DNA from 3 places in the Mesorhizobium sp. M0500 genome. Region 1 is predicted to be linked to each of the others. Evidence: riboswitches for the same ligand, from Rfam matches in the RefSeq annotation. Region 1 holds a riboswitch; each other region holds the start of a gene.

Region 1 (3,270 bases):
GGAAGAAGAGGCGCCAGCAACACCCCTCAGAACTCGATCCCTTGCTGCGCCTTCACGCCGGCGGAGAAGTGGTGCTTGGTCACGCCCATCTCGGTGACCAGATCGGCCGCCTCGACCAATACCGGTTTGGCGTTGCGGCCGGTGACGACGACATGCAGGCCTTCGCGACGCGCCTTCAGCGCCGCGACCACCTTTTCGAGATCGAGGTAGTCGTAGCGCAGCGCGATGTTCAGCTCGTCGAGCACCACGAGGCTGATCGACGGCTCGGCCATCAGCTCCAGCGCTTTCGCCCAGGCAGCCTCGGCCGCCGCGATGTCGCGCTTCAGGTCCTGTGTCTCCCAGGTAAAGCCCTCGCCCATGGCGTGCCAGACGACACGGTCACCGAAGGCGGCAAAGGCGTCTTTCTCGCCGGTGTGCCACTTGCCCTTGATGAACTGGACGACGCCGACGCGCTTGCCATAGCCGAGCATCCTGAGCGCCAGCCCGAAGGCGGCCGTGGTCTTGCCCTTGCCCGATCCGGTGTTGACGATCAGCAGCCCCTTCTCGAGCGTCTTGGCCGCGACCTCGGCATCCTGCACCGCCTTGCGCTTGGCCATCTTGGCGCGGTGGCGTTCCTCGTCCTTGGGATCGATAGTATCAGCCATGTCATTTCACCTTGAGCGGCAGCCCCGCCACCATCAAAAGCACGGTGCCGGCAACAGCCGCGACGTCCTGGTTCAGCCGGCCGGCGGCGTCGCGAAACCGTCTTGCCAGCGCATTGTCCGGCACGATGCCCTGGCCGACCTCGTTGGACACCACGAACCACGGCCCACGCGGCCGCGACAGCACATCGGCCAGCCTCCGGCATTCGGCCTCGACATCATGGTCGGCCAGCATATGGTTGGTCAGCCACAGCGTCAGGCAGTCGATCAGCACCGGCTGGCCGTCAGGCAGCGCTCCGATCGCGCCGGCAAGGTCGAGCGGCGCATCGATGGTCGTCCAGCCGGCGCCGCGGCGCGAGCGGTGCAGCGCGATGCGCTGGCGCATCTCGTCGTCATAGGCTTGCGCCGTGGCGATATAGCTCCAAGGCGGCGGGCCGACCGTCACCAGGCTCTCGGCATGCGCGCTCTTGCCGGTGCGCGCACCGCCGATGACCAGGGTCAGTGCCCCGGCAGCGCGGTCAGGCAAAGCTGTCGCGCAGGCTGGTCGCCGTGCCCGTGAAGCGTCCGCGCACCACGCCGACGACCGCGCCGAGCACCAGCCAGAACACCAGATTGGTCAGCGTCACCGCCACCACGAACTGGTGGTGCAGGCCTTCCGGGATCGCCGTCTCGAAGCTATCGGGCTGCGGCGCGCCGACGATATGCGGCGCAACGATCAACGCCACGGCAAGAGCCACCAGCGGCAGCGATCTGCGGAAGACGATAAGGCCGAGACCGGCCGCTGTCGCCACCACTGTTGCCCACCACCATATCTGGCGTTGGACAAGGTCGGCCGCCGGCATCGCTGGCAGTTCCGGCGGCAGGCCGAGGCCCGGCGCCAGCGTGAACACGGCAAAGCCGGCAAGCCCCCAGAACAGGCCCTGGCGCCAATTGCCGATGCCGCCGGCGAATTCCGAAACCGCAACCAGGACCAGCGCAAAGCCGATGCCGGTGACGATATTGGCAACGACGCTGAAGCCGAAGCGTTCGAAACCGTCGGCCGGCGCCCAGCCTTCGTCTTCCGCCGGAGCCATCGCTTCAGCCGCTGCCGGCGCGGCGCTGCTCATAGCCGTCGTGCCCGCGGCGTTTTCGGCCGGTGTCGCAGGTGCCGCGGCATGGTCATGGCCGCCGCCGGCCTGTTCATAGACTTCCGCCTTCAGGATGAGCGGCACCGTGGCATAGGCTTGCATGCAGGCGAGAGCCACGCCGGCCACAAGCCCTGCGATCGCCGCGATGAACACGACGTTGCGAAACAGTGTCATGATGTCAGCCCCTTGTCAGTGGCAGGGAAAGCCCATCGAGTGGCGATAGTCGTGCGCGGCATTGTGGACCGCATCGATATGCGAGAAGCCGACAAAGCCCATGACGAAAATGCCGAGGAATGCAGCAAGCGCCAGCTGCATGAGACGCGACTGCGAGGAGGCGGAAGCGCCGAGCGAGACGGAAGCGGTATTCATGTCTTGTCCTTTCGCCCTCCACCCGAGGGCATAGAAGTCAGTTTCCTGTCGCCGGCAGGTCTCCTGGCTCGCGGATCAGCGCCCTTCCCCACCTTCCCGAAGGCGAACCTTCAGTGGCATATGGAGAGGACTACCGCACACAGTTGCGGGGGCAGCCACGGCATTGGGCAAACAACTTGCCCTCACCGCATTCCCTCTTGGTTCCAAACGGAACCGACGACATCAGCGACTATAGGCAGAATCGCCGCGCCCGGCAAACCAAATTCCGCCGGATCGTGTGGCGAATGCGCCGCCTCGCCAAGCCCGGTCGGCCGGCGCCGCGATTGACAATTTTCGCAGCCGGGTGTCGGCTGGCGGATGGGGAGGAAGCCGGCATGCAACCCAGCCCGAATGAGCGCGGTCCCTACAACGGCCTGACGCGGGCCGAGCCGACGCTGCCGTCATCAGCCTATTGGGACATCGCGGCCTATCAGCGCGATCTCGAGGCCATCTGGTATCGCAACTGGCTGCTCGTCTGCCGCGAGGCCGACCTTGCCCAGCCGCTGGCTTTCAGGACGTTCCGCATAGGCACGCAGGAGGTCGTCGTGCTGCGCGACGAGACCGGCGAGTTGCGCGCCTTCCACAACACCTGCCGGCATCGCGGCTCGCAGCTTTGCCAGCAGAGCGAAGGACGGCTGAAGGCGCGGCTCATCACCTGCCCATACCATGCCTGGTCCTATTCGCTGCACGGCGATCTGGTGCGCGTGCCGTCGAAATCGCTGCCGGACGGCTTCGACAAGGCCGATCATCCGCTCTACCGGGTCGCGCTTTCGGTGTGGCGCGGTTTCGTCTTCGTCAATCTGGCGGAAGACGCTGCCGGCTCGGCTGAAACATCCTTCGATCCGGCATCCGGTAACCTCGCCAACTGGCCGCTGGAAACGCTGCTGAGCGGCCATGTGCTGCGCAAGGTGATAAACTGCAACTGGAAGGTATTTTGGGAAAATTTCAACGAGTGCCTGCACTGCCCCGGCGTCCACAAGGACCTGTCGCGGCTGGTGCCGATCTATGGCCGCGGCCTGATGGGCCGGCACGACGACCCCGAATGGGCGCGCCACGCCGACAATGACGCGCCGGAATTTGCAGGCGGCTTGCGG
Region 2 (3,270 bases), on a different contig from region 1:
ATTCGCGGCTTGGCCCCTACAAGCTGGCGCTGCTCGACGCCGCCGCTGTCACGCGCAAGCGCATGGTCTTCGAATACTGGGCGCACGAAGCCTCCTTCTTGCCGGTCGAGACCTATCCGCTGATGCGCTGGCGCATGCAGCGGGCCGAGCGCGGCGACGAAATGTACAGCGGGCTGGCCAAATGGGGCCGCGAGCACGCCGCCTATATCGAAGACATCTATCGCGAGGTCGCCGAACGAGGCCCGATCGCGGCGTCGGCTTTCGAAGGGCAGAAGGGTTCGGGCGGCTGGTGGGGCTGGAGCCATGCCAAGCATGCCTTCGAGTGGCTGTTCTGGGCCGGCCGCATCACCACTGCGCATCGCCGCGGCTTCGAGCGGTTCTACGATCTGCCGGAGCGCGTGCTGCCGCCGGCGGTACTCGCGCTACCGGTTCCCTGTCCCGAGGATGCACATCGCGAATTGCTGCGCATCTCGGCCCGCGCCCACGGCATCGCCACGGCAGGAGACCTGCGCGACTATTTCCGGCTGTCGCCCGCCGACATCAAGGGCCGCATCGAGGAACTGGTCGAGGCCGGCGACCTGTTGCCGGTGAGCGTCGAAGGCTGGAACAAAACAGCCTATCTCCACAAGGACGCCCGTTTGCCGCGCAAGATCGAGGCGCGCGCCTTGCTCGCGCCGTTTGATCCTGTCGTCTTCGAGCGGTCGCGCACCGAGCGGTTGTTCGACTTCCACTACCGCATCGAGATCTACACGCCGGCCGAAAAGCGCCGGTATGGCTATTATGTGCTGCCATTCCTGCTCGGCGACAGCATCGTCGGGCGCGTTGACCTTAGGGCCGACCGACCGGCCGGCGTGCTGCGCGTCCATGCCGCCTATGCGGAGCCCGGCGCCTCGCTGCAAACCGCAGCCGAGCTTTTCGAAGAATTGAAGCAGATGCAGGGCTGGCTCGGCCTGGAACGCATCGAGGTGACCGCTGCCGGCGACCTCGGCCGGCCGCTCGCGGATATCGCCGCGTCATAGACGTGCGTTGACACGACTACCCCCACAAGCCTAAATCCGTTCCAGACGGTCCCCTGCCCGCAACGGCAAGGGCCAAGAGGGAATGCGGTGCGAAATCTCGATTTCAAATCCGCGGCTGTCCCCGCAACTGTAAGCGACGAGCCAAGGCCGAAAACCACTGGGATGTTCCCGGGAAGGCGGCACCCAGGCGATGACCCGCGAGCCAGGAGACCTGCCGTCTAGGACATAAGAATCCGATCGCCTGGCGGGTTTTCCGGGCAAGGAGCCTGATTTGGAACGCGACAGCAGTTTTCCGGCTGAGACAGCGGATTTATTGTCCGGCCATGGTGATTCCCCGGCCGGCGTTACCGTCATCGTCTGCTCGTCCTGCCGTGACGAGACCGGTTCGGACGCTCATCCGCGCGCCGGCGAACTGCTCGCAGAGGACACGCGCCGCGCCGCTTCCAGCGAAAACATCAAAATCCGCACCGTCGAATGCCTTGGCAATTGCAAGCGCCGGCTCAGCGCCGCCATGCTGCGCGACGGCTGCTGGAGTTACGTCTTCGGTGATCTGACCACGACCAGCGGCGCCGATCTCGTCACCGGGGCAAAGCTGTTCGCCACCTCGACGGATGGGCTCATTCCATGGCGCGGCCGTCCCGATTGCCTGAAGCGCGGCCTGGTTGCCCGCATCCCTCCCCTTGACCTTCTGAAGGACTTGATATGACCGCTGCCTCCCCTTCGCGCGTTCCCTGCACCGTGGTCACCGGATTTCTCGGCGCCGGCAAGACGACATTGATCCGCCATTTGCTCGAAAACGCCAAAGGCAAGCGGCTGGCCATCATCGTCAACGAGTTCGGCGACATCGGCATCGACGGCGAGATCCTGAAGGGCTGCGCCATCGACACCTGCCCCGAGGAAAACATCGTCGAGCTGGCCAATGGTTGCATCTGCTGCACCGTCGCCGATGATTTCGTCCCGGCGCTGGACCAAATCCTGTCGCTGACGCCGAGGGTCGACCACATCCTGATCGAGACATCCGGCCTCGCTTTGCCCAAGCCGCTGGTCCAGGCCTTCCAGTGGCCGTCGGTGAAAAGCCGCGTGACGGTGGACGGCGTCATTGCCGTGGTCGACGGACCGGCGCTGGCTGATGGCCGCGTAGCCAACGACATGGACGCCCTGCAGGCCCAGCGCGCGCAGGACGAGACGCTCGACCATGACGATCCGGTCGAGGAAGTGTTCGAAGACCAGCTCGCCTGCGCCGACCTGATCATCCTGTCGAAGAGCGACCTGATGGACGCAGCCGGCTCGGCCCGTGCCAATGCCGTCATCGGCAAGCACGTTGCGCGGGCGGTGAAGATCGTACCGACTTCGCAAGGCAAGGTCGACCCGTCGGTGCTGCTCGGCCTCGGCCTCGCCGTCGAGGACGACATTGAGAACCGCAAGACCCACCACGACGACGAGCTCGACCACGAACATGACGATTTTGACTCGTTCGTCATCGACATCGCGTCCGTGTCCAACCCGGACGAGCTCGCACAACGGGTCGCCACGGCGGCGGAGGAAGAAAACGTGTTGCGCGTCAAGGGTTTCGTCGAAGTCGGCGGCAAGCCGATGCGGCTCCTGCTGCAGGCCGTCGGTCCGCGCGTCAACCACTATTACGACCGCGCCTGGACCGCTGAAGACGACCGCCGCTCGCGCCTGGTCGTCATCGGCCTGAAAGGGCTGAACCGCCCGGCCATCGAGCGTATCCTCGCCGGCTGACCCCAGGTACGAGCCGCGATGCACATCCTCACCACCACATCCGCCTCGCTCGACGATCTCGCCGAGCCTGTCGATCTCAGGCAAACGCCTGCGGATGTCGTGGCGCTGTCCTTCACCGACAGCGACCTGGCCGGGCTGGCGGCGGCGTGGAAGGCAGATGCGCACCGCCTGCCGTCGATGCGGCTCGCCGCCTTGCGCGACCTGCGCCATCCGATGTCCGTCGACCTGTGGATCGACAGCGTCGCCCGCCACGCCAAGGTCATTCTGGTCCGCATCCTCGGCGGCTATGACTGGTGGCGCTATGGCTGCGACCAGCTCGCCGTTATCGCGCGAAATCGCGGTATCAAGCTGGCGCTCCTACCGGGCGAGAGCCACGACGAGGATTTGCGACTGATCGAAGGCTCGACGCTGCCGCGGGAGGAGTTGGACGCCCTGCTTGGCTATTTCCGCGAGGGCGGGCCGGCAAATATGACGGCGCTGGTGCAGAGGCTGGCAAGTCTCGCTGGAT
Region 3 (3,270 bases), on a different contig from region 1:
GCAAAAGCGCTCTCTCGTCGCTTCATGCTGTCGTCAATGCTGGCGATCCGCCCCTCAACAAGTGGGTCATGGATCTTCGTGGATGTCGCGCGAGTGGCGGCAGCCTCGGCAGACGCTTTCAACGCGCCTGCCACCGCATCCCTGCCTTGGGACAGGGCCCGGGCCAGCAAGACCAGCTCGTCGGTCTTCTGGGCCGCGAAGGCGAGCCACGACCTGATGTCCGCCTCGAGTTCCGTCTCCATGCGCAGGTCGATCGGCACATGCAGCATCGAGCAAGAAGGCGCGATCTCGACGCGGTCCAAGGGCCAGCCGGCGACGATCGGTTTGATGCGGTCGAGAATGGCGGGCAGGTTCGCACGCCAGACGTTGCGGCCATCGATCAGGCCAAGCGAGAGCACCAGATCCTTCGGAGCGAGCCGACCCACCATTTCCAGCTGCTCGGGAGCGCGCACGAGATCAATATGCAGCCCGGCCAGGGGCAAAGAAACTGCGGTTTCGAGATTGTCTCCCAGCGGCCCGAAATAGGTAGCCAGCATGATCTTCAACTCGGGCGCGGCTTTTGACAGCTGGCCATAGGCGAATTCGAACGCAGCTCGTTCGTTCGGGTTCAGATCGAGGACAAGCGCTGGCTCATCGATCTGCACCCAGTCGGCTCCCGACAGCTTCAGCCTCTGCAGGAGTTGCTCGTAGACGGGCAGCAGCCGCGGCAGGAGCGCGATGGGATCGAATCCTTCGGCAGGCGATTTCGCCAGCTTGAGGAAGGTGATCGGTCCAAGGATGACTGGGCGTGTGTGAATGCCGAGAGCTTTAGCCTCGAGGAAGTAGTCGACCGGTTTCGTCGACGAGAGGGCGAACGTCTGATCATCGTCGAGTTCCGGCACAATGTAGTGATAGTTGGTGTCAAACCACTTGGTCATTTCCATCGCGGTTACATCAGGCCGATGAGCCGCCTGCTGGTGGCCAACGTGTCCACAATCCTCCGTCTGACCCTGGTTGCCGCGCGCCATTGCGAAGTAGATGTCAAGTGGGACCTCGCCGCCATTCCAGCCGTAACGGGATGGAACGGCGCCGACCATGGCTGCGGTGTCGAGCACATGGTCGTAAAGCGAGAAGTCGTTCGACGGGATTTTCGACACGCCGCGATCGTGCTGCTCCTCCCAGCTAGCGGCACGGAGCGCCTTCGCCGTCGTGAGAAGGTCGGCGGCGGAAGATTTTCCGGACCAGTAGCTTTCAAGCGCGAATTTCAGTTCTCGCCGACGACCGAAGCGCGGCACGCCGAGCGTTGCTACAGGAATTTGCTGAGAGACAGTCATGCCATACCCCGATGGTTGGGGCGTCGGTGACAAGGAAGGCGCTAGCAGGCCGGCACGAACGCCAGGCTGCAGCGGCCACCGAGACACCCCGCCCGTGGACGTAATTCGCCGTGGCAGGTCTCCTGGCTCGCGGGGTCATAGCCTCTACCCGTCTTCCCAAGGCTATTCGCCTCAGTGACATGAGTGGGGTTGGCTTGCCGCTAACAGTTGCGGGGGCAGCGCCGGCATCGCACCGGCTTCCCTCTTAGCTCCGCTGCGGCAGCGCCGTACGGAGAACCACGACACGGGAGACAATCACAGCAGTTCGCTTCTTTGTCAACGCCGCATAAAGAAATGTTTATGTCGTTATATTAAATTTCCGTTGGCATGTCCCCAAAGGTCGCCTCGAAAGCGAAAACTGTGGAAGCCTTGAGCGGCCGGTAAATCAAAGCAATGATGCACAGCGGTCCAGGAGGATAGGAGTTCGTCGGCTGCCGGCGGCAAACATACCGGCAAGTGCCGTGGTGCTGCTTCCCTCATCATGCGAACGCCACCTCGGCGTCGAACTTCGGCTCCGAGGTTCCGACCGCTTCTTTGGTGATCTGCTCGCGACCACATTCGACTCAATGGCGAGGCTGTTGCCCATGTGGAAGGTGTTGGCCGTGATGCCCTCGGTGATACGACACAACGATTTCGAGGGGAGCACCCGAGGCCCGGCGCAGCGGCGTGTTGCGGAGGATCGAGGCCGACGTCTCGAATTGCTTGTTCGCAGCCCACCGGCTCAAGGTAACCCGGCTCAAACCACCGGGCCAGCTCAAGTCCTGTCCAAATGAGGCCTGAGCGGCAAATCGTCGTGCACGCGCACGGTTTGGCGTTCGATCTTGTGATGCGTCTTGGGCGGGCAATCGCCACGGTGCAGCGCTTCCAGGCGCGCAACGATTTCGGCGTCATCCTGGGTCTGCCTGTTGTTGTGGCGAACATACTCGACCCAGGTTGGCACATGATAGCACTCGGTCCATAGTTCGGGCTTTTCCAGGTCACGCAGCAACGCCCATTGTCTGGCGCCATCTCGCAGCCGCGCTTTTCGCCACGATGTCATCACACTGAGAAATTCTGGGACATCTCTCTGATCGATACGATAATCGACCATCACCATGATCGGACCGCTTCGTGGCCGAAGGTCAAGTTGCAGCGTCGGTTCGCTGAACTTGTTGGTCGGATCCAGATTGAGCGTTTCGAAATCCGGCTGACGCAGAACGATCCCCATCAGTCCACCAATCACAAGAACCACGCTGGCGACGAGGAAGGCTCCCGAAACACCTTGGACGTCCGCCAGTTCGCCCCAAAGCCAGCTTCCCGCCGCCATGCCGCCGTATGTGGCCGTCTGATAGAGAGACAGGGCGCGTCCAACCACCCACCGCGGTGCCGAAAGCTGCACTGTGACGTTAAATAGCGAGAATGATTGAATCCAGGCCGCACCGGCTGGCATGAGGAGCAGACAGCTCAGCCAAACGTGCTCGCTCCATGCCAGAAAGAAGCAGCTGATCGCCAATATAAAGAACGCTCCGCGAATGACCCATTCGTTGGAGAGAACTTCTCGGACCCGCCCGATGAGGAGCGCGCCGCAAATCGCTCCCAGGCCGAAGAAGCCAAGCATCACGCCGTAGGTGACCGCGGTCCCTTTGACCTGTTCGCGAGCAACCAACGGCAGGAGAGCCAAAATGACAACGGCGGTGAGGCCGAAAATGAAACTCCGGCACATCACCTTGAGAAGGTTCGGCGACAAGAGCACGTAACGGAAGCCCGCCGCCATCGCACTGCCGAAAGCCTCCCGCGGCAGCGCTTGTCGTGCCCGTACGGCTTTCCACCGCAACAGCGCAGCGATCAGAGCGAAGTAGCAAAAGACGTTGAAGAGGAACGCGAAGGCCGCACCGGCTGTGGCCACGATTATGCCGCCAATCGCCGGCCCGATGCTGCG

What was found. Region 1 has a riboswitch for cobalamin ahead of NKI70_RS23540 (CbtB domain-containing protein). Riboswitches for the same ligand answer to the same signal wherever they lie in the genome.
Region 2: it holds a riboswitch for cobalamin, as region 1 does, so the genes downstream of both, NKI70_RS16835 (DUF1636 family protein) here and NKI70_RS23540 (CbtB domain-containing protein) in region 1, are expected to answer to the same signal.
Region 3: it holds a riboswitch for cobalamin, as region 1 does, so the genes downstream of both, metE (5-methyltetrahydropteroyltriglutamate--homocysteine S-methyltransferase) here and NKI70_RS23540 (CbtB domain-containing protein) in region 1, are expected to answer to the same signal.

What each region holds. Positions count from the first base shown of each region.
Region 1 is NZ_JAMYRB010000015.1:109,185-112,454, forward strand. Features, by position in the region: gene cobO (cob(I)yrinic acid a,c-diamide adenosyltransferase) at 27-644, opposite strand; gene cobU (bifunctional adenosylcobinamide kinase/adenosylcobinamide-phosphate guanylyltransferase) at 646-1,167, opposite strand; gene NKI70_RS23535 (CbtA family protein) at 1,160-1,942, opposite strand; gene NKI70_RS23540 (CbtB domain-containing protein) at 1,958-2,137, opposite strand; cobalamin riboswitch at 2,174-2,370, opposite strand; gene NKI70_RS23545 (aromatic ring-hydroxylating oxygenase subunit alpha) at 2,512-3,270, shown strand, end outside.
Region 2 is NZ_JAMYRB010000008.1:61,153-64,422, forward strand. Features, by position in the region: gene NKI70_RS16830 (winged helix-turn-helix domain-containing protein) at 1-1,019, shown strand, start outside; cobalamin riboswitch at 1,049-1,252, shown strand; gene NKI70_RS16835 (DUF1636 family protein) at 1,291-1,725, shown strand; gene cobW (cobalamin biosynthesis protein CobW) at 1,722-2,762, shown strand; gene NKI70_RS16845 (cobaltochelatase subunit CobN) at 2,781-3,270, shown strand, end outside.
Region 3 is NZ_JAMYRB010000017.1:35,568-38,837, reverse strand. Features, by position in the region: gene metE (5-methyltetrahydropteroyltriglutamate--homocysteine S-methyltransferase) at 1-1,313, opposite strand, end outside; cobalamin riboswitch at 1,409-1,609, opposite strand; gene NKI70_RS24415 (MFS transporter) at 2,107-3,270, opposite strand, start outside.